Regions from separate parts of the Cyanobacterium aponinum PCC 10605 genome, predicted to be linked through region 1. Evidence: predicted binding sites of a transcription regulator. Region 1 holds the regulator's gene; each other region holds the start of a gene.
What was found. The regulator NtcA, encoded in region 1, controls nitrogen genes in cyanobacteria. The targets are predictions, from matches to a motif close to TTTGTANCNNNNGNTACAAA.
Positions count from the first base shown of each region.

Region 2: the regulator NtcA is predicted to act here: its motif matches at 4,289-4,308, upstream of gifA (glutamine synthetase inactivation factor IF7A).
Region 3: the regulator NtcA is predicted to act here: its motif matches at 2,357-2,376, upstream of gifA (glutamine synthetase inactivation factor IF7A).
Region 4: the regulator NtcA is predicted to act here: its motif matches at 3,197-3,216, upstream of CYAN10605_RS09995 (ammonium transporter).

Region 1 covers NC_019776.1:116,630-124,242, reverse strand. Annotated here, with positions in the region: gene CYAN10605_RS00510 (PAS domain-containing sensor histidine kinase) at 1-2,198, shown strand, start outside; gene CYAN10605_RS00505 (GGDEF domain-containing response regulator) at 2,188-3,213, shown strand; gene CYAN10605_RS00500 (DUF3084 family protein) at 3,398-4,846, opposite strand; gene ntcA (global nitrogen regulator NtcA) at 4,927-5,604, opposite strand; gene fabI (enoyl-ACP reductase FabI) at 5,758-6,540, shown strand; gene CYAN10605_RS00485 (pyridoxal phosphate-dependent aminotransferase) at 6,796-7,613, opposite strand, start outside.
Region 2 covers NC_019776.1:680,100-687,712, forward strand. Annotated here, with positions in the region: gene ureC (urease subunit alpha) at 1-1,545, shown strand, start outside; gene CYAN10605_RS02800 (DevA family ABC transporter ATP-binding protein) at 1,690-2,424, shown strand; gene CYAN10605_RS02805 (dihydroorotase) at 2,543-3,796, opposite strand; gene CYAN10605_RS02810 (hypothetical protein) at 3,843-4,079, opposite strand; gene gifA (glutamine synthetase inactivation factor IF7A) at 4,351-4,551, shown strand; gene CYAN10605_RS02820 (Hfq-related RNA-binding protein) at 4,747-4,956, opposite strand; gene dapF (diaminopimelate epimerase) at 4,997-5,839, shown strand; gene CYAN10605_RS02830 (DUF1830 domain-containing protein) at 6,403-6,753, shown strand; gene CYAN10605_RS02835 (DUF8196 domain-containing protein) at 7,087-7,613, opposite strand, start outside.
Region 3 covers NC_019776.1:3,682,321-3,689,933, reverse strand. Annotated here, with positions in the region: gene CYAN10605_RS15535 (aminotransferase class I/II-fold pyridoxal phosphate-dependent enzyme) at 1-492, shown strand, start outside; gene CYAN10605_RS15530 (serine/threonine-protein kinase) at 651-2,189, opposite strand; gene gifA (glutamine synthetase inactivation factor IF7A) at 2,430-2,630, shown strand; gene CYAN10605_RS15520 (bestrophin family protein) at 3,002-3,901, shown strand; gene sppA (signal peptide peptidase SppA) at 4,016-5,803, shown strand; gene CYAN10605_RS18935 (hypothetical protein) at 5,932-6,090, opposite strand; gene htpG (molecular chaperone HtpG) at 6,141-7,613, shown strand, end outside.
Region 4 covers NC_019776.1:2,408,968-2,416,580, forward strand. Annotated here, with positions in the region: gene CYAN10605_RS09985 (pentapeptide repeat-containing protein) at 298-1,296, opposite strand; gene CYAN10605_RS09990 (mechanosensitive ion channel family protein) at 1,567-3,174, opposite strand; gene CYAN10605_RS09995 (ammonium transporter) at 3,318-4,811, shown strand; gene CYAN10605_RS10000 (cytochrome c family protein) at 5,039-5,527, shown strand; gene CYAN10605_RS10005 (ABC transporter ATP-binding protein) at 5,862-6,962, shown strand; gene CYAN10605_RS10010 (YqeG family HAD IIIA-type phosphatase) at 7,057-7,572, shown strand.

The sequences.
Region 1 (7,613 bases):
AAGAAAGCGAAAATCGTTATGCAGAGTTAGCAGAATCTTTACCTATAGGTTTATATCGCAATAATACAGAGGGTCAATGTATTTATATTAATCAGAAAACCAGTGAACTTTTAGGCATTAGTTTTGAAGAATGTTTAGGAGAAGGGTGGGCAAAACGACTTCATCCAGAAGATGCCCAAAGAATTTATGAATCGTGGATGAAAGCCTTTAAAAGTAAATCTTATTGGCAAGAAGAATATCGTTTTTTACATCCTAACGGTAAAGTGGTATGGGTGATGGCAAATTGTACTTTTACCTACAATGAAAAAGGGGAAAATACTGGCTCAATTGGAGGATTAACAGATATTACGCCCCTAAAAGAATTAGAGCAAAATTTACAAAAATCACAAAAATTCATCGAAACTATTATTAACACTATCCCCTTTCCCATTTTTTGGAAAGACAGAAATAGTATTTTTCTTGGCTGTAATCAACTACTAGCAGATATTCACGGTTTATCATCAACCAACGAAATAATCGGAAAAACCCCTTTTGACTTTGCTGTTACAGAGGAGGAAGCCCTAAAGTACATTGAAGATGATAGAGAAGTGATAGAATCCAATCAAGCAAAATTATTTATTGAAGAAACATTCACTTTAGATAATGGTGAGCAACTTTGGATAGAAACTCATAAAGCCCCTTTGCCTGATGAAAAGGGAAATATTATTGGCTTAGTGGGAATGTTTAAAGATATAACAGAGCGTAAACAAACAGAAATCGAATTAAAAAAAGCAAAAATTAAAGCCGAAGAAGCCTCCCAAGCAAAAAGCCTTTTTTTGGCAAATATGAGCCATGAGTTACGCACTCCCCTTAATGCAATTTTAGGCTTTACTCAACTAATGAGCCTTGATGATGATATTTCTCAAAGACATAAGCAATATATCAATACTATTAGTAAATCTGGGGAACATTTATTATCACTTATTAATGAAATAATAGATCTATCAAAGATAGAATATGGTAAATTAAAAGTCAATAAATACTCTTTCAATTTTCTGGATTTTCTTAATAACCTCGATGAAATTTTTACCCTAAAAGCTCGAAACAAAAATATCGATTTTATTTTACATAAACAGTCTGGTTTGCCCGAATATATAAAAACAGATCAAGGAAAACTGAGATCTATTATTACTAATTTGATTAATAATGGGATTAAATTCACTCGTCAAGGTTCAATAACACTCACTGTTAAAATAATTAATGACGATAATAGTCAACAAGAAGATAATCAAAATGTTAATATTTATTTCTCTGTTGAGGATACTGGGGCGGGTATTCCCGAAAATGAACTAGAAAAAATCTTTAAAGTTTTTACTCAGGGAAATAGGGGGCAAAATTCAGGAGAAGGAAGTGGTTTAGGGTTAGCTATTTGTAAAACATATACTAATTTATTGGGGGGATATATTAAAGTTAGCAGTAAACTCCATTATGGTAGTAAGTTTGAATTTAACATTATATGTCAAAAAGTAAAATTTACTGATTTAGTTAAGGGCAATAACATTGTTAAGATCGTTAATAACGACTCTTTTATCTCAAAATATAGAATATTACTACTAGAAAAAAACTCCGTAGATATTCAAATTATTCGTCATCTTTTTAGGGGAGCGAATTTTGAGCTTAGAGAGGGCAAAAATAGACAAGAAATTCTCGATATTTATCAGCAATGGCAACCAAGTCTAATTTTAATTTCCGTTTCGAGTTTAAATAGTAAAAATATAGAAACAGTAAAAATAATTAGAAGGTTAGAATTCAATTATTCATATCAGACTAAAATTGTCGCTTTAACAACTTTATCGTCAACTAATGAACTTTTAACGGCGGGTTTTGATGATTTTATCTTAAAGCCCTTTGATTTTACTAATTTTTGGCGAAAAATAGAATTATGTTTGAATATAGAACTTAAGTGGCAAAATGAAATTGTTGATCATGAAAATAATAAAAAGACGATTCGATTAAAACCTGAAAATTTAGTCTTTATGGGCTATTCTTGGCGCAAAAAACTTTTTTATAATTCTTTAAGTGCCCGAAGTAGTAAAATACTAAAGACCATTGAAGAAATTCCCTATAACTATCAACAAATAAGAGAGTCTCTAAAATTATTGACTGATCAACTTAACTTTGAAGAGTTAATGTATTTGAGTAACATAAATGACTACTGATAGTGGTGCGAATACAAGTGACGGCGGAGATAACCAAAATTCAAAAAGAGGTGATATTTTAATTGTTGATGATCAAATTGAAAATATCCAATTTCTTTCCACGATGTTGATGGATAATGGTTATGAGGTGAGACAAGTATTAAGTGGAAAACAGGCGTTAAAAGTAGTTGATTATGATCCTCCTGAATTAATTTTGTTAGATATAATGATGCCTGAAATAGATGGTTATGAGGTTTGTCGTCAACTAAAGAGTAATTCTCGTACCTGTCAAATCCCCATTATATTTCTTAGTGCTAAACAACAATTGTCGGAAAAAATTAAGGGTTTTAAAGTGGGGGGGGTTGATTATATAACTAAGCCTTTTGTGGTGGCTGAAGTAGTTTGTCGTTTGGAAACTCATTTAAAAATTTATCGTTATCAAAATCTTTTAAATCAGGAAATAGTTGCCCGAAAAAAAGTTGAACAACAGTTATTAATTGCAAATCAAAAACTGGAACAAATTGCTAATATTGATGGTTTAACGGGGGTTTATAATCGTCGTTATTTTAATGATTTATTATCAAAAGAATGGTATCGTTTATGTCGAGAAAAGCAACCTTTATCAATGATTATGGTTGATATTGACTGTTTTAAGGAATATAATGACACCTATGGACATTTACAGGGTGATGAAGTTTTAAAGGCGATCGCATCAACCCTAAAGTCTAGTTTACAACGCTCCAGTGATTTTGTTGCCCGTTATGGGGGGGAAGAATTTGTGATTCTCTTACCTAATACTGATTTACAGGGTTCAATCACGATATGTGAGAATATTTCTCTAAAAATAATGGAATTAGCTATACCCCATCGGGGTTCTAGTGCCAGTAATAGCATTACGATTAGTATGGGCGTTCATTGTCTTATTCCCTCTGCAAAAATTAATCCCTATACTTTAATTGATAAATCAGATGATGCTCTTTATCTGGCAAAAAAAGAGGGTAGAAATTGTTTTCGGTATAGTGTTGACTTAGAATAATATTTAACCTCAGTTCGGTTTAAGAATATCGGGTAAGGGTAGGTTTCAGGTTTCAGGTTTCAGGTGTTAGGATGTTTAGGGGATGAGGAAGAAACAAGTAATGAGTGATAAGTGTTCAGAGTTTTTAATTCTTAATTAAGAGGCTGTCTTTTGCCTCTTGCCTATTCCCTAACTAAATGAGAAATCATAGTCTAAATACTTCTTTGCCGTCCGCAATCACTACTAAGTTAATTTGTAATGGTCCTGAGGTATAGGTTTCACTGGCGGCGACAGTCAAAATTTCGTCAATAGTTTGGTCTGAAGACTGTAATTCTTCGATAAAGTTAACAAGGGAGGTTATTTTGCCATCCCCGATAAAAATTTGTCCTAATATTCCCTCTCTACGAGCTCGGAATTGGCTAACGGAAATGAGAAAGTCTAGTTTTTCTTGTAATTCGCCACTGTTTAAATCTTGTTCATCAATAGAAATAGATGCGATCGCTTCATTTTTTTGGTAGATTATTTGATTAGGGGTAACATCTCCAAAAATACGGATTCTTTCTTCTCCTTGCACATAATTACCAGCCGATAAAATTCTCACTAAATATTGCCCCGGATTGGCTAATTGTTGTTTCATCTGTTCTACTTGCCCCCTAGTTATCTGTACAAACCTTTCTTTGGGGGGCTGATTACCATAACCAATAATCTGCATCACATTGCGATTGGCTTGACTTAAAATAGCATCCACTAACTCGCTGATGTCTGTATCTTTTTTGATTTGTACCAAAGTAACGCTTAATACTTGTCCTTTAATAACAGCAATGGGTCTTTCTCTTAAATCTTGATAAGTTTGGTAGTATTGTTCGAGAATTTCCACTTCTTGGCGGTAAAATTCCAGTTGACCTTCTAAAGAAGCTAATTCCCGCTCTTTTGCATCTAATATATCATCCGTTTGAGAAATGAGGCGATCGAGTTCTACTATTTGCTCATCTCGGCTACTTATTTCTGATTCTAACTGTTTTTGTCTATTTTTTAACTGTTCAAGGCTGATTTGTTGTTGTTGTAAAATTGCCTCTTGCTGTTCAATTTGTCCTTGTTTTTCTCGTAATTCTTGATCTCTTTGGGCGATGGATTGTTCTAACTTTAAGCTCTGTTGTTGAATTTCATCTTTTTCTATTAATAAATCTTCTTTTTCTTTAATAATTCTTTCTACTTCTTTTCTTAGTTTTTCTGTTCTACTTTGAATTTCTCTAACTTTTTTTTGAGTTGTTGACAATTCATTTTCTTTAACATTCAACTGATTTAAGACAGTGTTTTGTCTATTTTTAGCCTCTAGCAGAGCTTCTTCTACCCTTTCTTTTTCCGCTTTTACCGTATCTAATTGTTGAGTAATTTCTCGTCTTTTTTTGAGAATTTCATCTAGTTGAAAAACCCCCTGACGCAAAGATGCACTTAAACTAAATAAAATAATTAAAGTAGAAGCAGAAATTAATGTTCCTGTACCGATGGTAATTAAAACAGCAGTTTGTTTGGGTCTTAATTGAAAGAGTCTTAATCTTGCTTTTCCAACCCTTGTACCAATGCGATCGCCCAATGCTGCGATTAGTCCCCCCAAAAGTAACATCGCTATGATTAAAATATAAGCGCTAGTCATTAGTTAATAATTTGTGTAGTTAAAAATCAAAAAAATGATTATTTTTTGTTAGTAGAGGTGGGAGGAAATAGAGGAAAAACTTATGCAAATTGCTGACTAAGGGCAACAGGATTATGTACTGTGATTTTTTTCTTATTGATAGTAATTAAATTTTCTTGTCTTAATTCTCCTAATAAACGAGTCACCGTTACCCGTGTTGAACCAATAGCCTCTGCGATCGCCTGATGAGATAATTTTAAATCAATAGTAATACCGCTAGGGCTAGGAATACCAAAATCTCGACAAAGAATCAATAAAAAACTAACTAAACGAGAAGCCATATCACGATGAGCTAAAGTTTCAATCATCATCTCTGTTTGCAATATGCGAGACGATAAGCCTTGTAACATCAATCGAGACAACTCAGGATTTTCTTTTAAAGAACGCTGAAAATGCTCGATAGGAGCGGAAAGTAATTCCACAGGAGTAAAAGCCACCGCATGATAGAAGCGATCGGATTTTTGCCCAGTAATCAAAGACAAGACCCCAAAAACACTATTTTCTCGCAACAAAGCCACGGTAATCTCTTCCCCTGCCTCATAAACCCGTGACAACTTGACAGCACCTTTCATTAAAAAATATACTCTTTCCGCAGGGTCACCCGGAAAAAAAATTGTTTTACCTCGTTCAAATTTTTCCACCACAGGGGTATAAATTCCCGCCCCAATTTGACGAAAAACTGAAGCTAAGGGTTGTTCAGACATAGACAATGATTGCATAGGGATAATTAACTTAAAAATAAAATTAAAAATGGCTCGATAAACGACCCTTTCTATAAGAAAATAGGAATAACGAGAAAACCGTCTATAACTTGATCAGTTTAGCGAATAATTGTCCTTAAATTACAGAAAATTAGATTCAAAATCAAGAATATGTTAGATTTGACAGGAAAAAACGCCTTAGTAACAGGTATTGCTAACAATAAATCTATTGCTTGGGGTATTGCTCAACAACTACATAAAGCCGGTGCAAATATTGGTGTTACCTATTTACCCGATGAAAAAGGACGTTTCGAGAAAAAAGTTGGAGATTTAGTAGAACCTTTAAACCCCAGTGTTTTTCTTCCTTGCAATGTGCAAGATGATGCTCAAATAGATTCTACCTTCGATCAAATCAAAGACCAATGGGGTCATATAGACATTTTAATTCATTGCCTAGCCTTTGCGCAGAAAGAAGACCTATCGGGAGAATTTAGTAATACTTCTCGTAATGGTTTTCAAACAGCCTTAGATGTCAGCGCCTATTCACTAACCCGTTTAGTGCAATCAGCGAAACCCTTATTTCGTGAAGGTAGTAGTATCTTAACCCTTAGCTATCTTGGGGGTGTAAAAGTTATCCCTAACTATAATGTCATGGGTGTTGCTAAATCCGCCTTAGAAATGAGTGTTCGTTATTTAGCCTCCGAATTAGGCCCTATGAATGTGCGAGTAAATGCGATTTCTGCAGGCCCCATTCGCACTCTTGCCTCTTCTGCAGTAGGAGGAATTCTTGATATGATTCACCACGTGGAAAAAGTTGCACCCCTCAGACGCACTGTTACTCAAACTGAAGTAGGGAATACCGCCGCTTTTTTATGTAGTGACCTAGCTAGTGGTATTACAGGACAAATTATTTATGTGGATGCAGGTTATGAAATTATGGGCATGACAGAGTAAGTATTGAGTTAGAGTGTTAGGGGATTGGGAGATAGGGGGAGAGGGAGATGGGGGGATTTTTGTTCATAAAGTTTTAACTAATAGAAAAAAATCCTTATATCTCTTACTCTTACTTAATCTCAGTTAACCTAATTTTTTACTTTGAAACAGCCCTGCTTTGAGAGAGGGGATAAAAAGAGGGAAATTTCTTTTTTATCTTAACTCCGAACTCAAATTATTGCCCATTGCCCTTTTAACTTTGCTTTCTCCCCCGCTTTAAACCTCGATAAGTTGTGATAAACCTTCCACCAATCTATTAATACCTATAGATGCAGTATCATAATTTAACGCTCCATAGGCAACCCTTAAACAACACTTATTTTCTACACCAAAAGTTGTTCCGGGAATTACCGCCACTCGATAATTTTCAATGAGTTTTTTTGTTAATTCAAAAGAATTCATATCGCTCTTAATTTTTAAAAACAAATAAAATGCCCCATCAGATTTACTCACTTCACAAATATTAGAAATTTTTGCTAAAGAATCAAGCATTTTTTCTCTAACTTTATTTATTTCTAGTAAGTATTTTTGACAATAATTTTTGCCAATTTTTAAAGCACCATAAGCACCATATTGGGAAATGACAGGAGGACAAATTAGAATGGTATCTTGAATTTTTTTAACAGCCATTTCTAAATGTTTTGGAATCACCATATAGCCAATTCTCCAACTAGCAAAACCATAGGCTTTCGATAAACTGAATAAAGAAATTGTGTGATTATCACTATCTACAAAAGAGGCGGGAGAATAATGTTTAATTCCATTGTAAGTAAAATACTCATAAGCCTCATCACTGATATGATAAATTCCTTTTTCCTTACATATTATATTAATAGCTAATAAGTCTTTTTTTGAGTAAACAACCCCTGTGGGATTATTAGGAGAAATGGTTACAATTGCTTTTGTTTTTGGTGTTATGGCATTAATAATTTGATCTATATCTGGTTGATATTGATTATTTGTATCGACAATTATGGGTTTACAATTAGCCAATCTAATCGCCATTTCATGATTAAAATAATAAGGGGCTAAAA
Region 2 (7,613 bases), 560 kb from region 1:
GGGGCAGTAGATACTGTGATTACCAATGCTTTGATTGTGGATTGGTGGGGTATTGTAAAAGCAGATGTGGCCATCAAAGACGGAAAAATAGAAAAAATTGGCAAAGCGGGAAACCCAGAGACACAGCCCAACGTAGATATTGTTATTGGGGCTGTCACAGAAGTCATTGCTGGGGAGGGTATGATTCTCACCGCAGGAGGTATTGATACTCATATTCATTTTATTTGTCCTCAACAAATTGAAACTGCGATCGCATCTGGTATTACTACAATGATTGGCGGTGGTACAGGACCTGCTACAGGCACAAAAGCCACCACTTGCACCCCCGGAGAATGGCATTTATCAAGGATGTTAGAAGCGGCTGACGCTTTTCCCATGAATTTAGGTTTTTTAGGTAAAGGTAACAGCAGTCAAACAGAAGGATTAATCGAGCAAGTGAAAGCAGGGGCGATGGGTTTGAAACTTCATGAAGACTGGGGTACAACTCCTTGGAGTATCGATACTTGTTTAACCGTTGCTGACAAGTATGATATTCAGGTTGCGATTCATACCGATACTTTGAATGAAGCAGGATTTGTAGAAGACACAATTAACGCCTTTAAAAATAGAGTTATTCATACCTATCATACCGAAGGAGCAGGGGGAGGTCACGCCCCTGATATTATCAAAGTCTGTGGGGAAATGAATGTTTTACCTTCATCCACTAATCCCACTCGCCCTTATACTGTCAATACCATGGAAGAACATTTAGATATGTTAATGGTATGCCATCACCTTGACAAAAAAATTCCCGAAGATGTGGCTTTTGCCGAATCCCGTATCCGCCGAGAAACCATCGCCGCCGAGGATATTTTGCACGATTTAGGTGCTTTTAGTATGATTGCTTCCGATTCTCAAGCTATGGGGAGAGTCGGAGAAACAATAATGCGTACATGGCAAACTGCCCATAAAATGAAAGTCCAAAGAGGTGTTTTAACCCCCCCTAACCCCCCCTTAGAAGGGGGGGGAAAATGGACAACTGAAAATGATAATTTTCGAGTCAAGCGTTACGTAGCGAAATACACCATTAATCCTGCTATTACCCATGGTATCGCTGATTATGTGGGTTCGATCGAAGTTGGTAAATTAGCCGATTTAGTCTTATGGAAACCCGCCTTTTTCGGTGTCAAACCTCAATTAGTTCTCAAAGGCGGTATGATTGCTTATAGTCAAATGGGAGACAGCAACGCTAGTATTCCCACTCCTCAACCTGTTCATTCTCAACCCATGTTTGCTAGTTATGGAGGTGCGATCGCATCTACTTCTTTAACCTTTATTTCTCAGGCGGCATTAGACTTAGATATAAAAGGAAAACTAGGGCTAAGAAAACCCACCATTGCTGTCAAAAATACCCGTAACCTCACCAAAAAAGATCTCAAACTTAATGACTATACCCCTAAAATGGAAGTAGATCCTGAAACCTATGAAGTAAGAGCAGACGGTGAATTACTAACCTGCGAACCAGCAGAAGTTTTACCAATGGCACAACGCTATTTTTTGTTCTAACCATAATCGCAAGGGGCAAACCCCTCTGTGTCTCCCCTTAAAAGGGGAGAAGGGTAATAGGCAATGGGAATAAAAAATTAGCAATTAGCAACTCCGAACTTCGAACTCTATCTGCTTATCCTACATAATTTATTAGTAAAAATCATGATCACTATAACAGAAAATACTAATAATAATCCCGAAAATTTAGATAATAATAAAGTAGTTGAAATTAAAAACTTAGACTTTTATTTTGGTCATGGTAGTATCAGAAAGCAAATATTATTTAATATTAATTTAACTCTAAAAAAAGGAGAAGTTGTTATCTTAAAAGGTCCTTCAGGCTCAGGAAAAACAACTCTTTTAACCCTCATGGGGGCTTTACGCAGTGCTAGTTATGGCTCTTTGAAAGTATTTAATCAAGAATTGATAAATGCTCCTGAAAAACTGCTTATTAATATTAGAAAAAATATTGGTTATATCTTCCAAGCTCATAATTTATTAAACTCTCTCACCGCCCGACAAAATGTACAAATGTCTTTAGAGTTGCATTCTCAATTTAGCCATGAAGAAGTAAAACAAAAATCAATCGAAATGTTGAATGCTGTTGGTTTAGGAGATCGTATTAACTACTATCCTGAAAATCTTTCTGGTGGTCAAAAACAAAGAGTTGCGATCGCACGTGCTTTAGTCTCTCATCCAAAAATGGTACTAGCAGATGAACCCACTGCCGCTTTAGACAGTAAATCAGGGCGAGATGTGGTGGATATTATGCAAAAGTTGGCTAGACAGCAAGGCTGTACTATTCTCATCGTTAGCCATGATGATCGCATTTTGGATGTAGCAGATCGTATTATTGAGTTAGAAGATGGAAAACTATTGACAGAATCCCAAGTGTAACGACTAGGACTATATTTTTGAAAAATAAAAACCTTCTCCGAAAAAGGGGACCCCCCCAGGAGGGGGGGGAATTAGGAATTAGGAATATATATTATTATTAAACAAAAATTTATTGTTGTCAATAATTACAGAGGATTTTACCTTTTATTTCCTTTTCCAACCAGTAAGTATTGTAAGAAAGAGATTTTAGTTGATTCGGAGTTATTTGCCATGGCTGTTGGGGGGCAAAAACGATAAACTCTGCCCTTTGTCCAATTTGTATTTTTAATGGTTCTTGGTATAGACATTTCAAGGCATTAACACTTAAGGCTTTCCATAATTGTGAAGCGGATAATTCACCAGTAATCACAAGATTTTGCCATAGTAAAGGTAAAGCTAATTCTAAGCCAATTGAGCCTGATGGAGCATCTGCAAAGGCAACGGTTTTTTCTTCGTAAGTATAAGGAGTATGATTAATAGAAATAGCATCAATCACACCTGTTTTTATCCCTTCCAATAAGCCCAAACGATCAATTTCAGTACCCAAGGGGGGATCAAAACGTAAATGAGGATTATAACTAGCAATGGTTTCAATATTGAGGATAAGATGATGCCAATTAACACTCCCAGTAACAGGTAATTGTTCTTCTTTTGCCCTTTTAATTAAATCCACGCCCCTAGCTGTCGAAATATTCATTAAGTGAATGGGGGTTTTTGTTAATGCCACTATTTCCAACAAAGAAGCAATAGCAACCGTTTCCGCTATCTCTGGATTTCCGATTAAACCAAGACGAATGGAAGTGCGACACTCTCTAACTACCCCTTTTCCTTTTAGTTGTAGATTTGTAGGACAAAGGGCAATAGGTAAATGAAAAGGTTGAGCATATTCTAATAACTTACGTACTAACTGTAAATTGCTATGGGGACGATTATCTGTAAAACCAACTACTCCTGACTCTGCTAAATCTGCTAACTCGGCAATGGTATTGCCCTCTAAATTTTTGGTTAAACTACCCCAACAATCAAAGTTTGTTTCTAGGGATTTAGTTTTATTTTGAATCCATGTCACCGTATTGGGATTATCTACAACTGGCAAAGTATTGGGTAAAATCGCCACCCTTGACACTCCCCCTGCTTTTGCAGAAGCATTAAGGGTTTGTAGAGTTTCTCTTTCTTCGTATCCCGGTTCACCACTATGACAAAATAAATCTACTAGGGCAGGGGCTAATATTAAGCCATTACCATCAATTATTTTCGCTGAATCGTCTGTTAATTCAATCTTTGGGCTGATTTCTTGAATCTTATTATCATCAATTAAGATGTCAGTTACTTGGTCAAATCCAGATACAGGATCTAAAGTTCTAATTTGTTGAAAAAGCAGTGTTTGATTCACCTTGGTTCCTATTTACAACTCAATAACGGTGAAAAAGTATCTACCTTTAATCGGTTAAACTTTTCCATGCCTGAGTTACTATTTTACTCAACCATCGTCTTTGTACTTGATCTAATATTTGATCTTCTGCCAATACTTCTTTGATTAGGTCTTCTAAAGATTTTCCTTCATAGTGGGTTTTTTCCACTAAAGATGCGATCGCCTCTGCGACTATTTCTGCGGACACTTTTTCGCTACAAGGATAATCGAGCTGATTGGAGTCACAAGTTAAACAAGAAATCATATTTTTTACCCCCCTCGACTTTTATTAACAATTGTAAACACTTTTTCATTTTTTAGGATGTTCAGAAGTTTAACCCATTCAAAAACAAAAAGGGTGATAAATACTGTTTTTCTTAACATTTCACTTTACATAGTATGCAAATCTCGATTTCACAAATTGATAAAACCTCATAAAAATTCTCAGGTAAATTTTTGTAAAAAGTTATCTATTTTGTAAAATTTTATACAGAAATATGCTTAAATAGAGTTAAGAAAGTAAAGGAGAGAAGAAAATGAGTGCAGAAAGTCAAGCCCGTAGTTTAATGATGCGTCATCATAAATTTATCAAAAATCGTCAACAGTCAATGTTAGGACGCACCGCTTCAGAAATTGGGATGGATATAAACGGTTCAGAATACTGGAATCCTGTTCAGGGAAAACCTAATTCTAGTTTCCGTGTTAGTTATGATCGCTCCCATGCTTCTTTAAGTTAGATAATAGGTTTTAGGTTTGATAAAAATAATTAAAGTAAAAGTTATTGTGATTTGACAGCATGGCGATAATAAATAAACTTAGGGAAGATGTCTTCGTCTAACTGATCGGTTTTTTATTTTTTAATACTATAATTCCGACACCTGACACCCGACACCTTCCTAAAATAATTAATATTTCATTGTGCGTAACATAAATTATCTATACCTAATATATGCGATCGCCTGAATCCAAACAAGGATTTTTTCTTGGCTGGTAGTTACTAAAGAAAGACAATTTTGATCTTGCCATTTTACCACCCCTTCCAGAGTCTTATTGGTCATTAAGCCAATCTCGATAGGGGTTTTGTTTTTGATGAAAGATTGAATTTGACGAACGCTAGGAAATCCTGTATCAAATGCGGTCATAATTAATTATTGTTAACTAAAAATTGGGAATATTTAGACTATGACACTGAAGTTTAGCAAATATCACGGACTCGGCAATGATTTTATTTTGATAGATAATCGTCACCAGTCTCAACCCCTCGTTTCTCAGGAAGATGCTGTAAAAATGTGCGATCGCCATTTTGGCATTGGAGCGGATGGAGTGATTTTTGTTTTAGCAGGAGAGGGAGATACTGACTATACTATGAGAATTTTTAACTCTGATGGCTCAGAACCAGAAATGTGTGGTAACGGCATTCGTTGCTTTGCTCAGTTTATCACTGAATTGGAAGGAAAAGAAGAAATCGGCAAAACCTATCGTATTCATACCCTAGCAGGTTTAATCTGCCCCACTATTATGGGTAATGGACAAGTTAAGGTGGATATGGGAGAACCCCAATTAGAAGCGGAGAAAATTCCTACTACCCTTGGCAAAACTGGGGAAAAAGTAGTCAATGAATCATTAATAGTAGGCGATCGCACTTATCATGTTAGTTGTGTGAGTATGGGTAATCCTCATTGTTTAGTTTTTGTTGAAGATATTGAGCAAATCAATCTCAATGAAATTGGATCAAAATTTGAAAATCATCCCGTGTTTCCTCAAAAAACCAATACAGAATTCATCCAAATCATTAGTCATAATTATCTAAAAATGAAAGTTTGGGAAAGAGGTGCGGGAATTACCCTTGCTTGTGGTACGGGTGCTTGTGCTACCGTGGTGGCGGGTGTCTTAAATGAAAGATGCGATCGCATCTCTACCGTAGAATTACCCGGAGGATGTCTTGAAATAGAATGGTCAGAAAAAGATAACCATGTCTATATGACTGGCCCCGCAACCAAAGTATTTTCAGGACAAATTGCTTAAGCTAATAATTAGACATCTTCAGAAAATATTAATATAGGCTCGTAGTTAGGGCTTGGTTCCCTTATTTTGAGGATTGTTGGAGATGTCTATTAAGTAACCTCAGTTCGGTTTAAGAATATTGGATAAGGGTAGGTGTCAGGTTTCAGGTTGCAGGAACAGCAGGTGTTGAGAGAAAGTAATGAGTAACAAATAATGAGTGTTCGGGGTTTTTAATTCCTAATTCTTAATTTTTCCTTTGCCCTCCCCCCTCAAGAGGGCTGATAAAGGGGGGTTTGCCCTTTGCCCTTTTTACTTTGCCATCAAAGAAAATTGAAGATAATATAAACAAAACAGCGTGAAATAGAGGAAATAATTACTAAACTCAATTCAATTCTATGTCATTATTTTTGATTTAACTAACACAATTTTAATAATTTTTTAATAATTTGCCGAAAATATCATGAAAAAAAGACAAAGAAGAAAATTAAATGAAATTAGTAATCATCTTTACAACTAATTGGGATCAAGGAATGTTAGTTTAGATAGTGTCAAGATAAAAGAAAATAAAAAAATTAATGGTTATTATGGCTCAAATACTGGACGCAATTCCCAACAATGAAAATGATAGTATTCTCTGTTGTTACGTCAATGCGACTAGCCAAATTCAAGTAGCAAGAATTACAAATATCGAAAATTGGTATTTTGAGAGAGTAGTATTCCCCGGACAAAGATTAATGTTTGAAACATTACCAGAAGCTCTCTTAGAAATTCATTCAGGAATGATGGCTAGTGCAATTTTGTCGGATACAATTCCTTGCAAACGTTTATGTATTAGTGAAGAAAAAATTGAGGAAAAAAAAGAAGATGAAGATAGTAGTTTGTACAATAAAAGAAAGGAAGATGAATCAGAAAAATTAGAAGTCGTTTTAACTTGAAATAATTTAATTACAACTCATTATTAACAATAATTTAATTATATAAAAAACCCTAAATATACTAGACAATAACCGAATTTAGGAAATAATCTCTAACCGAATAAAAAATAAAAATGATGCTTTATCTACTAAACTTGATTTAACTTTTTATTTTCGGAAAAGTCTATTAATGAAAAACAGAATTTGGGATCATTTAACAGTGAAATAGAGGGGCATAATGAAATATTTATTGCCTCTTTCTTAGCTTGATAATCAAATCTATTCAATCAATAATTGTGACGTAGCTTTTTTTCATCAATCTGTAAAATGCCCTTGCTAAATATATTGATAGTATTACCAAGTTTTTGGCTGAAAATCATCACCATTGACAATAACTACATTTTCTCCAGACTGAGTTAAAACAAATAAACCTTGACGATAAGCATATTTATCCGCTCCTTCCTCGATTTCAATTCCTGCCACTGCACCATATACTCTTTTTTGACTATATTCAGGGAAAAACTCCCTAAATTCTTGTAAATCTTCCATCAATTCTTTAACATTCTCAACCCCTAAGCTACTTTTAACCTCTACGACTAAAACATGATCTTGATTAGTCACTAAAATATCTATTTCTAAAACCCTACCATCGAGCTTCTTTTTCACCCGTTGACTAACTTGATGGACAGGAATACCACGACTGATAAACAATGTTTCACAGGCAGGAGCAACCATATTTTCCACAAAACGCCCCCATTTTCCCCCTAAATTACCGATTTCTTTGCTTAATCTCGTAATTTGGCGATCGGTTTCTAAGGATTTTTCTTTGAGAATACGCTCTATTTCTTGTAAACGATGATCACTTTCTTTTTGTGACTCTG
Region 3 (7,613 bases), 550 kb from region 1:
GATTTGACAAGATTGACAATAAATGTATCTAAATTGGGTTTAACAGGGTATGAAGCTGATGAAATTTTAAACACTCAACTCAATGTTACTTGTGAGTTACCATCATTAAAAACCTTAACTTTTATTATTTCCATTGGGAATAATCTTGATGATATAAATAAGTTAATTGAGGGTTTAACCAAGTTAGAAAAATACCGTAAAAAAGTAAACCAAAATGATATTTTTATCACAAATTTCCCCACTCCTAAACTAAAAATAACCCCTCGTCAGGCATTTTATGCTGAGACAATAACTCTAGGGCAAAGTCAAGCTATTAACCATATTAGTGGGGAAACAATTTGTCCTTATCCCCCCGGTATCCCCGTCATCATGGCAGGAGAATTAATCACCCAAGATGCGATCGCATCTCTCCAAAATATTATCAATCATGGTGGTACAATTACGGGAGCTAGTGATTCGAGCTTACAAACACTAAAAGTAGTTAATTCTTAACTCCTTCTTCCCTTTCTCTTTTCTTTCTTCTCAAACCTAAAACCTGAAACCCTGTACGGGCGAATGGCCATTCGCCCCTACTTCCCCCTCTTCCCTCATCCTCCTATCCCTAACACCTGCAACCTACAACCTGACACCTAACCTTAACTGAGATTAAATTACCACCATCTTCTCTTACCATCAGGAAAAATAGTGCGCCAACTGGTTTTTGCCATTTTTAACTGCTCATCATCCACTTTTGCCCCTTTCAAATTAGCCCCCGCTAAATTACAATCTTTCAGCAACGCACTGGTTAGATTCGCCGCCGTTAAATTAGCACCCTGTAAATCCGCATTTTTCAAATTAGCCTTATATAACTCCGCTCGTCTTAAATCCGCTTCTTTTAAGTTGGCTTGGGCTAAATTGGCATTATAAAAATTAGTGCGATAAAGATTTGCTTTTTGTAAATTTACACCAATTAGTTTACTTTGAGAAAAACTAGCCCCCGCTAATTTAAAGCCCTCCAAATCAAATCCATTCAAACTCTGTTGACTAAAATTGCGATCGCCCTGACGATAATATTCCATAATGGCATCAGGAGTTAGTTGTGCTTTCGGTTGAGTGGGAGGAATAGCACTTATATTAACCTTTGCTTTTGCTGGTGTATTGCCTCCAGCTTGTTGTAACTTTTCCCGGCGTTTTCTAATGGCATCAGCAAGATTTTGAGAAGTAGAATTAGTAACAGTCATATCCTCATCATCATCACTACTTACCTCTTTGCTGACACTTAAATTGACCATGCTACCAGCCAATTCTTCTTCATAGGGAACTAGCTCTAAAGCCTTAATAACATCGTCTGCGGAACTGTAACGCTTACGCACGTCTAACTCTAGCATTTTATTCAACACCTTGGCAAAATTGGAACTAACTGCCGTATGTCTTTCCCATGCCAACTCCCCCGTCACATTGTCGCATAAATCCTTGGGTGCTTTTCCTGTCAACAAAAATATACAAGTTGCCCCCAAAGCGTAAATATCACTAGAATATACAGGACGCATCGCCAACTGTTCAGGAGGAGCAAATCCCATTGTACCAACAGATATTTTCGTAAAGGCACTTTCAGGATTTTGACTCATTAACTGAGTGTTAACCTGTTCTTTTACCGCTCCAAAATCAATTAAAAATAAATTATTTGTCTTTTTCTCACGAAGAATATTCCCCGGTTTTATATCTCGATGAATTACTTTTTCTGAATGTATATATTGCAATACAGGCAACATTTGGCGAAGAAATTTTTTTGCCGTAGTTTCGGGATATATTCCCCCTTTTTTGATTTCTCGCTCTAAATTTTTTCCTAATACAAAATCTTGAATCAAGTAAAATTGGTTATTCTCTTCAAAATAATCCAATAGTTTCGGAATTTGAGGATGATTTAACTTTGCCAGTGTTTTTGCTTCCCGATTAAATAAGTCTAAAGCTGTACGGTAGGCTTCTGGATTTTCCTTAGCGAGTTCAAGTTGTTTAATGACGCAATAAGTGTTTTTCCGTCCCATATCCACCGCCAGATAAGTCGTACCAAAACCGCCTCTGCCTATTTTTTTGATGGCAACATAGCGTTTATTCAGGATTAAATTAGACTGACAACTACGACACTTTCTGGTTTTGGTATCGTTGACTGGATTTTCGCAATCGGGGTTGAGACAATAGATAACGCTCATTCACACTGGTTTCTCTGCTGAGTTAATGGAAAAATATTCATCTCAAGATGTATTTTTAGTTTATCTTAATTTCTTCCCCCTCGAATAAATTTACTCAAAAATCTTCCCCTTTTACTTGATTTTCTATTTCTTCAATTTTTTGTTAAGTTTTTTAACTTTTTGCGTATTTGGTAGCAATTTATACAGAAATTTATTATCATGGTGTATGTAAGCAATAAATCCTCATAAGGAGATAAGACTATGAACACCAATCAAAAATCTCGTGCTTTAATGATGCGTCACGATAAAATGATTAGAAATCGTCAACAATCTATGTTAGGTAGAGTTGCTGGTGAAATCGGCATGGATGTAAATAACACCGAATATTATGAAAATTTGAAATCTGCTCCTTTATCCAATTTTGCTCGTAGCTACGATCGCAGCAGTAGCACTTTAAGTTAAGATAATTTATGAATAAATAATGTTACAACTAAATATTAGTCAATTTTGGGCGTTCTTTCTCTGAGAAGGGGCGCCTTTAGGTTATGTTCTAAAGTTGCGCATTTATTTGGCATTGTCAGCGAAGGTAGGCTTCAGGTGACAAGCTGCAGGTTTCAGGTTCAATATAAGTAAAGGTAAAGCAAAAAAGGCAAAGGGCAAAAGCGAGTAGTGAATAGTGAATAGTGAATAGTTGATAATTAATAATTAATAATTAATAAACCCGAACTCCTCATCCCGCTAACACCCCAACCCCAAATTGTAAAAACTCCCAACTCAGGTAAAATTATGGTGTTGTTTAACAATAACTGGATGCAAAGGACGGAAAGATATAGATGAAAATTAATACCCTTGTTATTATTAAACGAAAACCTTGGTTTAGGGAAGCATTTAGGGTTAAATATTCTGTTTTTCCAGATGTTTGGGAAAAGGCTCTTTTTTTTGCTATTTTTTCCTTTGTTATTTGTTTACTGCATAGTGTTGGTTTTCCTGTTCAACAACCGATTCTAAGTAGTTTGATACCCACTATTGTCTTAGGTTTATTATTAGTTTTTCGTACTAATTCTGCTAATGAACGTTTTTGGGAAGGGCGAAAATTATGGGGGGGAATTGTTAATCATTTACGTAATTTAACTTGGCAAATATGGGTTAATATTAAAGAAGAAACACCTCAAGATCAAGAGCATAAAATTAATGCTTTAAATTTATTGACAGTATTTGCGATCGCAACTAAAAATCATTTAAGATCAGAGGGAATAAGTGAAGAAATGCGCCCTTTGTTATCTGCTTACTATTACCATCACTTACAAACAAGTCAACATTTACCGCTACAAATTGCCGCCTATTTGGGAGAATATTTACAGCAAGAATATCAAAAAAAACATCTAAATGAATATCAATTAACTAATATGCAACAATTGATTAATCAACTTATGGATATGGTGGGCGGATGTGAAAGAATTTTAAAAACTCCTATCCCTAATTCCTATAGTATTCACTTAAAACAATTACTTTTAATTTATTGTTTAGTATTACCATTTCAGTTAGTAGATCAAATAGAGTGGTGGACTATTCCTTTTGTTTCCATTGTTAGTTATATTGTTTATGGTATAGAAGCGATCGCCCTTGAAATTGAAAATCCTTTTGGTAGAGATAGAAACGACTTACCATTAGACCAAATTTGTCAGGCAATTAACCAAAATATTCAGGATTTTATACTTAATCAAAAACGTTAAAAATTAATGTTAATTATCTTTTCCAGAGGTATTAAATTTTGACTGACTCTACGATTATTAATTATGATGAGATAAAACCAAGAATTAATATATATCAATCTTCAATCATTTAAAATGAAAAAATTTTTACAGCAAACCCTTGCCAGTTTTTTAGGAAGTTTAGCCAGTTTATCATTATTAGCTTTATTAAGCTCAGGAGGATTATTCATTCTCATAGTGGTTTTACTATCCATGAGTAGCACTCCAAAAATTGAGAATCAATCTGCCTTAGTTTTTAACTTAAATAGTCAAATTAGCGATTATCAAAGAGAAAGTGATCTTAATTCTTTGTTAGGAGGAAATAACACCGAGAATTTAACCTTAAGAGATATTACTTATGCTATCAATAAAGCCGCAGAAGATAAAAGAATTTCCGTTTTATATTTAGACGGTAGTCGAGGAAATCTTATTACAGGATATGCTAGTTTAACGGAAATAAATGATGCCCTAGAAAAATTTAAAGCTAGTGGTAAAAAAATTATTGCTTATAATGTTTCTGCTGGAGAGCAAGACTACTTTATCACATCCATTGCTGATGAAATTATTTTAAATCCTATGGGCGGAATGGAAATGAATGGTTTAGCTTCCTCTCAACTGTTTTTTGCCTCTGCTTTAGAAAAATATGGTATAGGTGTTCAAGTGGTTAGAGTCGGTAAATATAAATCAGCAGTCGAGCCTTTTATTCTTGATAATTATAGTCCAGAAAGCAAGTTACAAACTCAAGATTTAATTGATGATTTATGGAATTCTTATATAGAAAATGTAACTAATAATCGAGATTTAAAAGCAGGAGAAATTAATAATATTGCAGATAATAAAGGTATTTTACAAGCCTCAGAAGCGAAGAATTTAAAAATAATTGATCAAATTAAATATGAGGATGAAATTATTAGCCAATTAAAAACTATTACTAATAGCGAAAACGAAGACAATTTTCGTAAAATATCCATTAAAGATTATATTACTGCCAATCCTGAAGAAACTAGCAGTAGTAATCAAATTGCAATTCTTTATGTAGAAGGAACAATTGTTGATGGAGAAGGCAGAATCGGAGAAGTTGGGGGTAATCGCTATGTGGCAGAAATTAGAAAAATTAGACAAAATGATGATATAAAAGGGGTCATTGTTAGAATTAATAGCCCCGGTGGAAGTGCGATCGCATCTGAGTTAATTTTACGAGAATTACAGCTAACCGCCAAAGAAAAACCAGTGGTGGTATCCATGGGCGATGTTGCCGCATCGGGAGGGTATTGGATTTCTACCGCAGGAGAAAAAGTATTTGCTAGTAATAATACTATTACAGGTTCGATCGGTGTATTTGGCTTAATATTTAATGTAGAAGATATAGCCCAAAATAATGGCATTAATAATGAAGTAGTAAAAACTAATAAATTTGCCGATTTAGGTAATGGTTTTGCACCGAAAACCGACGCAGAATTAAGTGTTATTCAACAAGGAGTTGATCAAGTTTATGACTTGTTTTTAGAAAGAGTTTCTAAAGCAAGAAATCTACCTATGGAAAAAGTTGTAGAAATTGCTCAAGGAAGAGTTTGGTCTGGACAAGCCGCTCAAAAAATTGGTTTAATAGACGAAATTGGTGGTTTAGATAAATCCTTAGAATATTTAAACGAAAAATTAGAATTAAATAATAATTATCAGCTTATAAGTTATCCTGAAAAAAGAAGTTGGCAGGTTGAGTTAATTAACCAATTAAGTGGAGCAAAACTCAATTCCAATCTAACCGATAAAGAAACTTTATTGAAAATGATTTGGGAAGAAAATACAGAGTTACAATTAAGAGAAATTTTAAAAAATCCTCATCAAATTTATAGCATTCTCCCTTATAAATTAAATATAAAATAAATAACTTCAGTTCGTTTTAAGAATATTGGATAAGGGTAGGTGTCAGGTTGCAGGTGTTGGGGATAGGGGGATGAGGGGTAGATAAGTTCGGGGTTCGGAGTTTTTTATTCTCAATTCTTAATTATCAACTATTCACTATTCATTAAATTGCCCTTTTCACCATCACTCATAGATGAAAATTTATGGTGAGTTTGTTGTGATGTTCGATTCGGTAAACCACATCTTGATCGCATTAAATCTTTTGTGACATGATGACCTATATAGTAGGGATAACAACTATATCCCATCAATTTTTACTGTTTATATAATTTCACTGTCACACTTAAACTAACTGCTTATGACTACTATCTTGGAAAAAGGAAATATTACGATTCATACCGAGAATATATTTCCCATCATCAAAAAATCCCTTTATACTGATCACGAAATCTTTTTAAGAGAATTAATTTCCAACTCTGTGGATGCGATTTCTAAAGCAAAAATGGCATCTTTAGCAGGGGAATTTAGTCAAGAATTGCCTGAACCCGAAATTTCAATTACTATTGATAAGGAGAAAAAAACCCTTGCCATTAGCGATAATGGTATCGGTATGACAGTAGAAGAAGTTAAAAAATATATCAACCAAGTTGCCTTTTCTAGTGCGGAAGATTTTATCACTAAATATGGTAAAACCGCTAATGATTTAATTGGGCATTTTGGTTTGGGTTTTTACTCTGCTTTTATGGTAGCTAAACAGGTAGAAATCGATACTTTATCTTATCGTGATGGTTCTACTGCGGTACACTGGACTTGTGATGGTTCACCTGAATTTCAATTGAGTGATTCTAGTCTTACAACCCCCGGTACAACCATTACCCTTACCATCATGGATGAGGAAACGGAGTATTTAGAGGAAGCAAGAATCAAAGGTTTAATCAAAAAATACTCTGATTTTGTACCTGTAGCCATTAAAATGAACGGGGAAACCATCAACCGTCAAAAGGCTTTATGGAAAGAATCCCCTCAAGATTTGACCGATGACGACTACTTAGAATTTTATCGTTATCTCTATCCTTTTCAAGAAGATCCTTTACTCTGGGTACATTTAAGCACGGATTATCCATTTTTACTCAATGGTATCCTATATTTCCCCAAATTGAAACCCGATGTTGATGTCACTAAAGGACAAATTAAGTTATTCTGTAATCAAGTATTTGTTAGTGATCATTGTGAGGAGATTATTCCAGAGTTTTTGATGCCTTTGCGTGGTGTCATTGATAGCCCTGATATTCCCTTAAACGTTTCTCGCAGTGCCTTAACTAATCATCGTACTGTTAGACGTATTGCAGACTTTATTACTAAAAAAATCGGCGATCGCCTCAAGTCTTTATATAATGATAACAAGGGTGAATATATCCGTTGTTGGGAAGATGTCGGCACTTTTGTCAAATATGGTGCATTAAGAGATGATAAATTCAAGAAACAAGTAGAAGACTTAATTATTTTCCGCACTACCTATGAGGCAAATCAAGGGGAAGAAAAAGCCAAAGTTGAGGTACAATCTGGAGATGATGATGCTTGGTCAGATGTTAAAACCGATGAAAGCTATCCTTACACTACCCTCAAAGAATATTTAGAGAGAAACAAAGCCAAACACGAAAATCGAGTCTTCTACACTACTAACGCTCAAACCCAAAGCACCTATATTGATTTGTATAAAAATCAAGGGATTGAAGTGTTATACATGGATTCTTTCATCGATAATAACTACTTTATTCCCTTCCTTGAGAGAGAATACACTGATGTTAAATTTTCCCGGGTTGACTCAGAA
Region 4 (7,613 bases), 1.8 Mb from region 1:
ATAGAACATTATTATAAAGAGTTTTAAGTGGGTGAACAGAATTAATTTTACGTTTACTTTACTTTAAGAAAGGCAATAGGGAGTTATTAAATAACCTCAATTCGGTTTAAGAATATCCGATAAGGTTAGGTGTCAGGTGTCAGGTTGCAGGTTGCAGGTAGTAGGTGATGAGGGGAAAGGGGGAAGTAGGGGCGAATGGCCATTCGCCCGTACAGGTATTCGTGGTTTTTCATTCTTAATTCTTAATTCTTAACTATAGAAGAGTCAAATATTTTCACATGAGTTATGAATCAAGATTTAAGAAATTTTTTGCTCTAAATTGTAATTTAGGTACTGTGGAGAAACTATCTTATCTTGTTGTAGGAATATTTTATCTTGTTCTAATAAATCAATAAATCCTTTAACCATAATGGAACAATTTTGAATATAATTTTTCACCCATTCTTGATACCATTTTAATTCAAAATCACTAATGATTTCTGTCAATGCACCTTGATAATGAATTGAGCCTTTATTGGTAATTTTAAAGCTATTAACCCATTCACAATGAGGACGAGATTTTTCCAAATATTTTACTATTATTGATTTACCTAAATAATGAGAACCTGTTTTGCTTAAATAGTTCAAACTATTAACAATTTCGGCAACAGAAATATATCCCCCTTCACTCATTCCATGCTTTTCAGGGAGAAAATGATGATCAAATAAAGTTTGTAGATTATATTCTGCACCTTGAAAAAGAGTCTTGTCTATTATTGCCCGAATCAGACAAGCGTTAGTTAGATTTGCTTCTTGAAAATTTGTTCGGGTTAAATTACTTCCTGTTAAAAATCCATGATTCAAATTAGCCTTTTGAAAATTTCCATAGCTTAAATCACTTTTATTAAGAGAAGTTGCTACTAAATTGGCTTCAGAAAAATAAGAATTTTGTAAATTAGCAGAACTAATATGACTACGATAAAAATTTGTTTTTTTGCATCGGGCTTTGGTTAAGTTAACGTGGTTAAGATTTCCATAACTTAAGTCTGCTTCATTCAATATTGCACCTCTTAAATTACAACCTTTGAGATTTGACCCTTTGAGGCACGATTTACTTAAGTTTGCTCCCCTTAAGTCACAATTTTCGAGATTTGCACAACTTAAATCTGTTTCTGATAGGTCAATGTCTATTAAAGATAGTCCTGAGAGATTAATTCCAGCAAAATTTTGTTTTCTAAAGTTTCTTTTCCCTTTACTATACTTTAACAAAATAATAGTATTGTCATTTCTATCCTTTTTGGTTACTATTTTATCCATTTTTCTTATGTTTCCATACTACTTTTAAGTTAAATATAGATAATTTTTTGTTAAATAGCACTCCTTTTATGATTATTTAATATTTAATATTTTTTTATACTTGTTAACATAAAAAAATAATGTATCTTTATATCCCTAGTGGTTAAATATAAATTTATTTTGTTAAGAATTTTGTTCGTTAAATATAATAGTTAATACCTTTTTTTTGTTATTCAGTAAGTAAATATTGATTTTTGTTGATAATTGTTAATATTTAATGACATTTTTATTTTACTGGTGTTGTTTTCTCTCTGGTTTAACAATTCGCAGGATTTCTTGGTTAATCTGACTGGCGATGCGATCGCCTCTTTTGCCGTATTCTAATTTAATATCATCTACAAAAAAATTAATTTTAAATTCATAATAAAGAAAACCCTCATCATGATTTAAAGCAGTGATCCAAATTTGTGGGTCTTGCCATTTTTTACGCTCTTTAAAACGAGATTTAAACCAATCACTTAACTCCAAAACATAATCATCTAATCGAGTTTCTTCTAATTGAGGATTTGTAATTTTTTGATAAAGTCGATAAGTTCTTTTCTTTAATAAAGTAATTTTTCTTTCCCATTCTTGAGGAATTAAATATAAGTCTTCTTCTTTTAAATTAGGGTCTTTAAGCCAAAAACGATACCATTCTCTTACTAATTCTATCAAACCATCTGGAGCTTGAGATTCAGAAAAAGTAGTATTTAAGAGATTATCAGTATTAATTTCTGAGTTAATATTTAAACCAATTAAAACTAATATTTCTTGATATTCTTGATAAATATTTTCTAGTTCTTCCGATGTTAAACCACCCTTTTCTGCAAACTGTAAAGTAATTACTAAAGCCTCTAAAAATTCTTCAATTTCTTGCAATTTAATATTAACTTTTTGTTCTGCTAAAAGCCTATTTTTTCCACTTATTTGTTGTTCTGTCAAACTGTTATTCGTTTCTTCTTCACATAGATAAAAACGATCAATCAAAGCTATTTTCTTTTCAATATCGGCTAAAGTATCAGGATGTGCTAAGACGGTTTCAGTAATTAAACTTTTTAGATAATCTACTTCTAATTCCGCAGGTATTTCAATGGTTGTAGAATAATAATAATAGGATGTAGGGCGGCTGAGATTAGTAATATTTTGATTTTGCAAAACACTATTAGGTATATAAATATCACAATGATGATTAAATAAGTAAATTTGGGTCACTCTAACTCCGATACGGCACAACATCCCGATAGAACCATCTTCCAATCGCAATACATCTCCGAATTGAAAAGGAGTATCAATTAACAAAACAATACCGCTAAAAAAATTAGCCAATATATCTTTTAGGGCAAAACCAATAATAAAAGTTGCCCCCCCTAAAGCCACCCAAATACCCGTTAAATCCACCCCGAAATTGTTTAAAACAAAAACACCCCCCAGTAAAAAAACCATGACGGGTAAAACTGCTTCTACCAGTGGTAAAAGTACATCATCCCACATGACTTCACTTTGCTTTGTATATTGTTTGAGATAATAAATAATAACTTTTTTGATAATTGCCACTAGCCAATAACTAATTACGACAATTAGACAAGCATTTAAAATCTTTTGCAATATATCCTTGCCAACAAAATTTTCCAAATCATAAAGGGTAAATTTAAGATTAAAAAAAGTAAAAATACTGAGTAAAGGATAACCAGAAATATTTAGGGTAACTAAAGCAATGTCTCTTTCTAAACTGCGAAATAAAGGGCGTAAGAGAAAGAACAAAAAACCGTAAATTAATAAAAATCCTCCTAAATAGACACCTAAGTGCTGAAGGATGAATATATATAGGGGATTGAGACTAAACCAAAATTCTTTCAGCATATTTAAGCAATTACAGGGCTTTATTGTATTGTTTGATACAGAAAAGAGCTAATAAAACATATGAATATTTAACAGTTAATTGATAGGTTAATCAATTATTTATTTATTAACGGTTATCTCACGAGTAAATTGAATTAATAATTATGGTGACGATCCCTAGAAAAAGAGGTCTGAGAAGATCTTTAAAAGAAAATCAAGATAGTATTATTCTTAATTTTATTTCTAAAATAACTAGCAGAATTTCTCCTTATTGGTTGGCTTGTATCCCATTGACGGCGATTATTGTTGCGGTGTGGGATGGTGCGGCAATGGCACAGGGTTACGATGGCCCCGAAGACTTAGAACAAGTGAAAATCGTTTTGGATACAGTGTTTTTACTGTTTTGTTCTGTTTTGGTTATTTTCATGAATGCTGGTTTCGCAATGTTAGAAACTGGTTTCTGTCGCCAAAAAAACGCTGTTAATATTCTAGCGAAAAACTTGATCGTGTTTGCGATCGCAACTATTGCTTATTGGGCAATTGGTTTTGGATTGATGTACGGAGAAGGAAACGGTTTCATCGGTTTACAAGGCTTCTTCTTCAATGGTGATGGTACTCCCTACGGTGATGCAAATTATCCAGAAGCAGTACCTGCGGCTATCTCTTTCTTATTCCAAGTAGCCTTCGCCGCCACTGCCGCTACCATCGTATCTGGTGCGGTAGCTGAAAGGGTTCGATTCGATGCGTTTTTAATCTTCAGTGCGTTATTAGTAGCCATTTCCTACGCTGTTACAGGGCATTGGGTTTGGGATGGTGGTTGGTTAAGTGAATTAGGCTTCTCTGACTTTGCTGGTTCAACAGTGGTTCACTCTGTTGGTGGATGGGCGGCTTTAGTGGGTGCCGCAGTATTAGGACCTCGTCAAGGGAAATATTCCTCTGATGGTAAAGTTAGTGCTATCCCCGGTCACAATATGAGTATTGCTACTCTCGGATGTTTAATTCTCTGGATTGGTTGGTTTGGTTTCAACCCCGGTTCTGAATTAGCCGCTACTGCTAACGTTCCTTATATCGCTGTTACTACTAACTTAGCCGCCGCCGCTGGTGGTATCACCGCAACTTTTACTTCTTGGTTAAAAGACGGCAAACCCGATCTTTCTATGATTATTAACGGTATCTTAGCTGGTTTAGTCGGTATTACTGCAGGATGTGCTAGTGTTGGTTATTTCAGTTCTATTATCATTGGTGCGATCGCAGGTATAATCGTCGTCTATTCCGTTGCCATGTTTGACCAAGTATTAAAAATTGATGACCCTGTAGGTGCAACCTCTGTTCACTTAGTTTGCGGTATTTGGGGAACTTTAGCGGTGGGTATCTTTGCCACTGAGGGCGGATTGTTAACAGGAGGCGGAGTAGCTCTTCTCATCAATCAGATTATTGGTATCTTATCCATCGGTGGTTTTACCGTCGCTTTTAGCTTCATCGTTTGGTACGCTCTCCAAGCAACCGTTGGTATTCGAGTTTCTGGCGAAGAAGAAGTCAAAGGTTTGGATATTGGCGAACATGGTATGGAGGCTTACAGTGGCTTTGTCAAAGAAGCTGATATTCTTTCTGGAGGCTTTTCTTCTAGCTATAGCGATGAAGTTGGCTCAGAAGTGTAACTCAACTAAGTAGATTTATTATTTAGCAGTAACTTTTAAGTTATTTATTAAGTTCAGAAAAAATGAGGGTAGGACAGTCGTTCTATCCTTTTTTATTGCCTTTCAACACAATATTATTAACAAAACTTTACAATAATTGCTCAAAGATGAACCGATTTTGAGAGAAAATAATTAGGGTATAAATCAGAACCTCAAAAATACTAAGAAAAAATATTTGTTTCAAAATTATGAAAAAATTTGTTTTAATTTTCATTGTCGGGGTTATTTTTGCATGGCAATCCTTTGTCGGTAGCGCAAATGCTTTAAGTTTAAGTGAAGAAATTCGTACTATTCCCCTGAATGAGTCTGGAGAAACTATTACTTTATCTAACCAAGAGGCGTTAAAAGGTTCTCGTTTATTTGTAAGTAATTGTGCTCAATGTCACATTCAAGGTAAAACCAAAACTAATCCCAACGTCAGTTTAAGTAAAGAGGCTTTAGCTAATGCTTTACCTGCAAGAGACAACTTAGTTGGTTTAATGGACTATATCGAGCATCCTACTAGCTATGACGGGGAAGAAGATCTTACTTTATTACACGTAAATACAGAACGCCCTGACCTTTGGCCCGAAATCAGAAACTATAGTGAGGATGATATTAAAGCCGTTGCTGGTCATATTTTAATTCAAGCATTTTCTGATCCCAAATGGGGTAATTTATCTCTCATTGATAACTAAAAATAAGTTCGGAGTTCAGAAAGAGATTTCAGGTTGCCGGTTGCTGGTGTTAGGGTGTTGGGGGGATAAGGAGAGAGGGGGAAACAAGTAATGGGTAATGAGGATAAGTAGAGCCAATTAAATAAAAGAAAGTTTGTAGTTAGCCCTTTAGGGGTTTTAACGTTCTTGAAATAAGGGCTGAAGCCCTTACTGCTAACCGAGCCTATTTTACGTTTAATTAAGTGGAGCTACTTAAAAGTTAAGAGTTTTTAACTGTTCACTATTCACCTTTGCCCGTTGTCCTTTTAACTTGCCCTTTTCTTAATTCATAATTACTAATTCCTAATTTTTTACTATGGCAACGGTTACACTACAAAACATTGCCCGTTCGTATAATCAAGTAAAAGTTATTAGCAATATAACCTTTGAAGTACCTGATGGAGAATTTTGGGTTTTAGTAGGTCCTTCGGGTTGTGGTAAGTCAACGATTTTGAGAAGTATTGCAGGATTAGAGTCTATTAGTGAGGGAAATCTCTATTTTGATGGTGTTTTAATGAATGAAATTCCCGCTAGAGAAAGAGATGTGGCGATGGTTTTTCAAAATTATGCTTTATATCCTCATTTAACTGTTGCTGATAATCTTGGTTTTGGCTTAAGAATGCGGGGAGAAAAAAAGTCGCTGATAGATAATAAAATTAAACAAGTGGCAGAAATTCTTGATATTGGTCATCTTTTAATGCGTAAACCCAAACAGCTATCGGGAGGGCAACAACAAAGAGTTGCTTTAGGTAGGGCGATTATTAGACAACCAAAGGTATTTTTGTTAGATGAGCCTTTATCTAATTTAGACGCAAAATTAAGAGATCAAACAAGGACAGAATTAAAAAAATTACATTCTCAAGTGGGTATTACTACAGTTTATGTTACCCATGATCAAGTTGAGGCTATGACATTAGGCGATCGCATCGTGGTTTTAAATCAGGGTAGAATACAGCAAATAGGTACACCAGCAGAAATTTATCAAAACCCAGTCAATCGCATGGTAGCTACTTTTTTAGGCACACCATCCATGAATATCATCCCTGTTACCTACCACGATGGAGCATTTTGGATTAATGAACAACAATCCCTCCGATTACCTCCTCCTTTTCTCAAGCAATACAATTTTCATAACGGACAAGGTTGGGATTTAGGTATTCGCCCAGAATATATTACCTTAGTAAAGGATCAAGAAAATGCTCTTGATAATTTTCTTGTGACAACAGTTGAAGTTATCGAACCATTAGGAAAAGAAGTTTTAGTTAATGCTAAGATAGTTGACTCAGAGATTAACATTAATTTACAATTACCCATTCAGTGGCAAGGGAAAATGGGTGATGAACTAAAACTCCAACTAGATTTAGAGCAAATTTATCTTTTTGAACCTACTACTGGGGAAATAATAATTAGTAATTAATTAAAACCGTTAAACCTGACACCTGATACCTAAAACCTAAAACCTGACACCTAACACCTCTCAATTGTTGATTATTAGTTGTTAATTGAATTAAATGTCTAAAGCCAAAATTTTACAACCAGACCTTGTATTGGGAGATATAGTTATTCATATCACCCCAGATGTGATCCAAAGACATAATTTGAAAGGCTTAATTCTCGATGTGGATGAAACCTTAGTTCCTTGGAATGAGCGGATTATTTCCCCTGAATTATTAACATGGGTGGAAGAAATACGCCCTTATGTAGATCTTTGGCTTGTAAGTAACAATCTTAGTCAAAATCGTATTGCAACCATCGCACAATACCTTAATTTGCCCTTCATTTATGGTGCAGGTAAACCTTCTCGTCGCAAACTTAGAGAAGCCGTTAAAGCCATGAATCTACCCTTAGAACAAATTGCTATGGTGGGCGATCGCCTCTTTACTGATGTATTAGCAGGTAATAGACTAGGGGTTTTTACTATTTTAGTAGAGCCAATGATTTCTCCCCATGCTCCGAAAAAATTTTCTATCCGCAATTTTGAGGTTTGGATTTCCCAACAATTAGGAGTTTCTCTTCATAAAAATTAAAACAAATTAATATTTATTTACAAAAGGCGATATAAATTTAT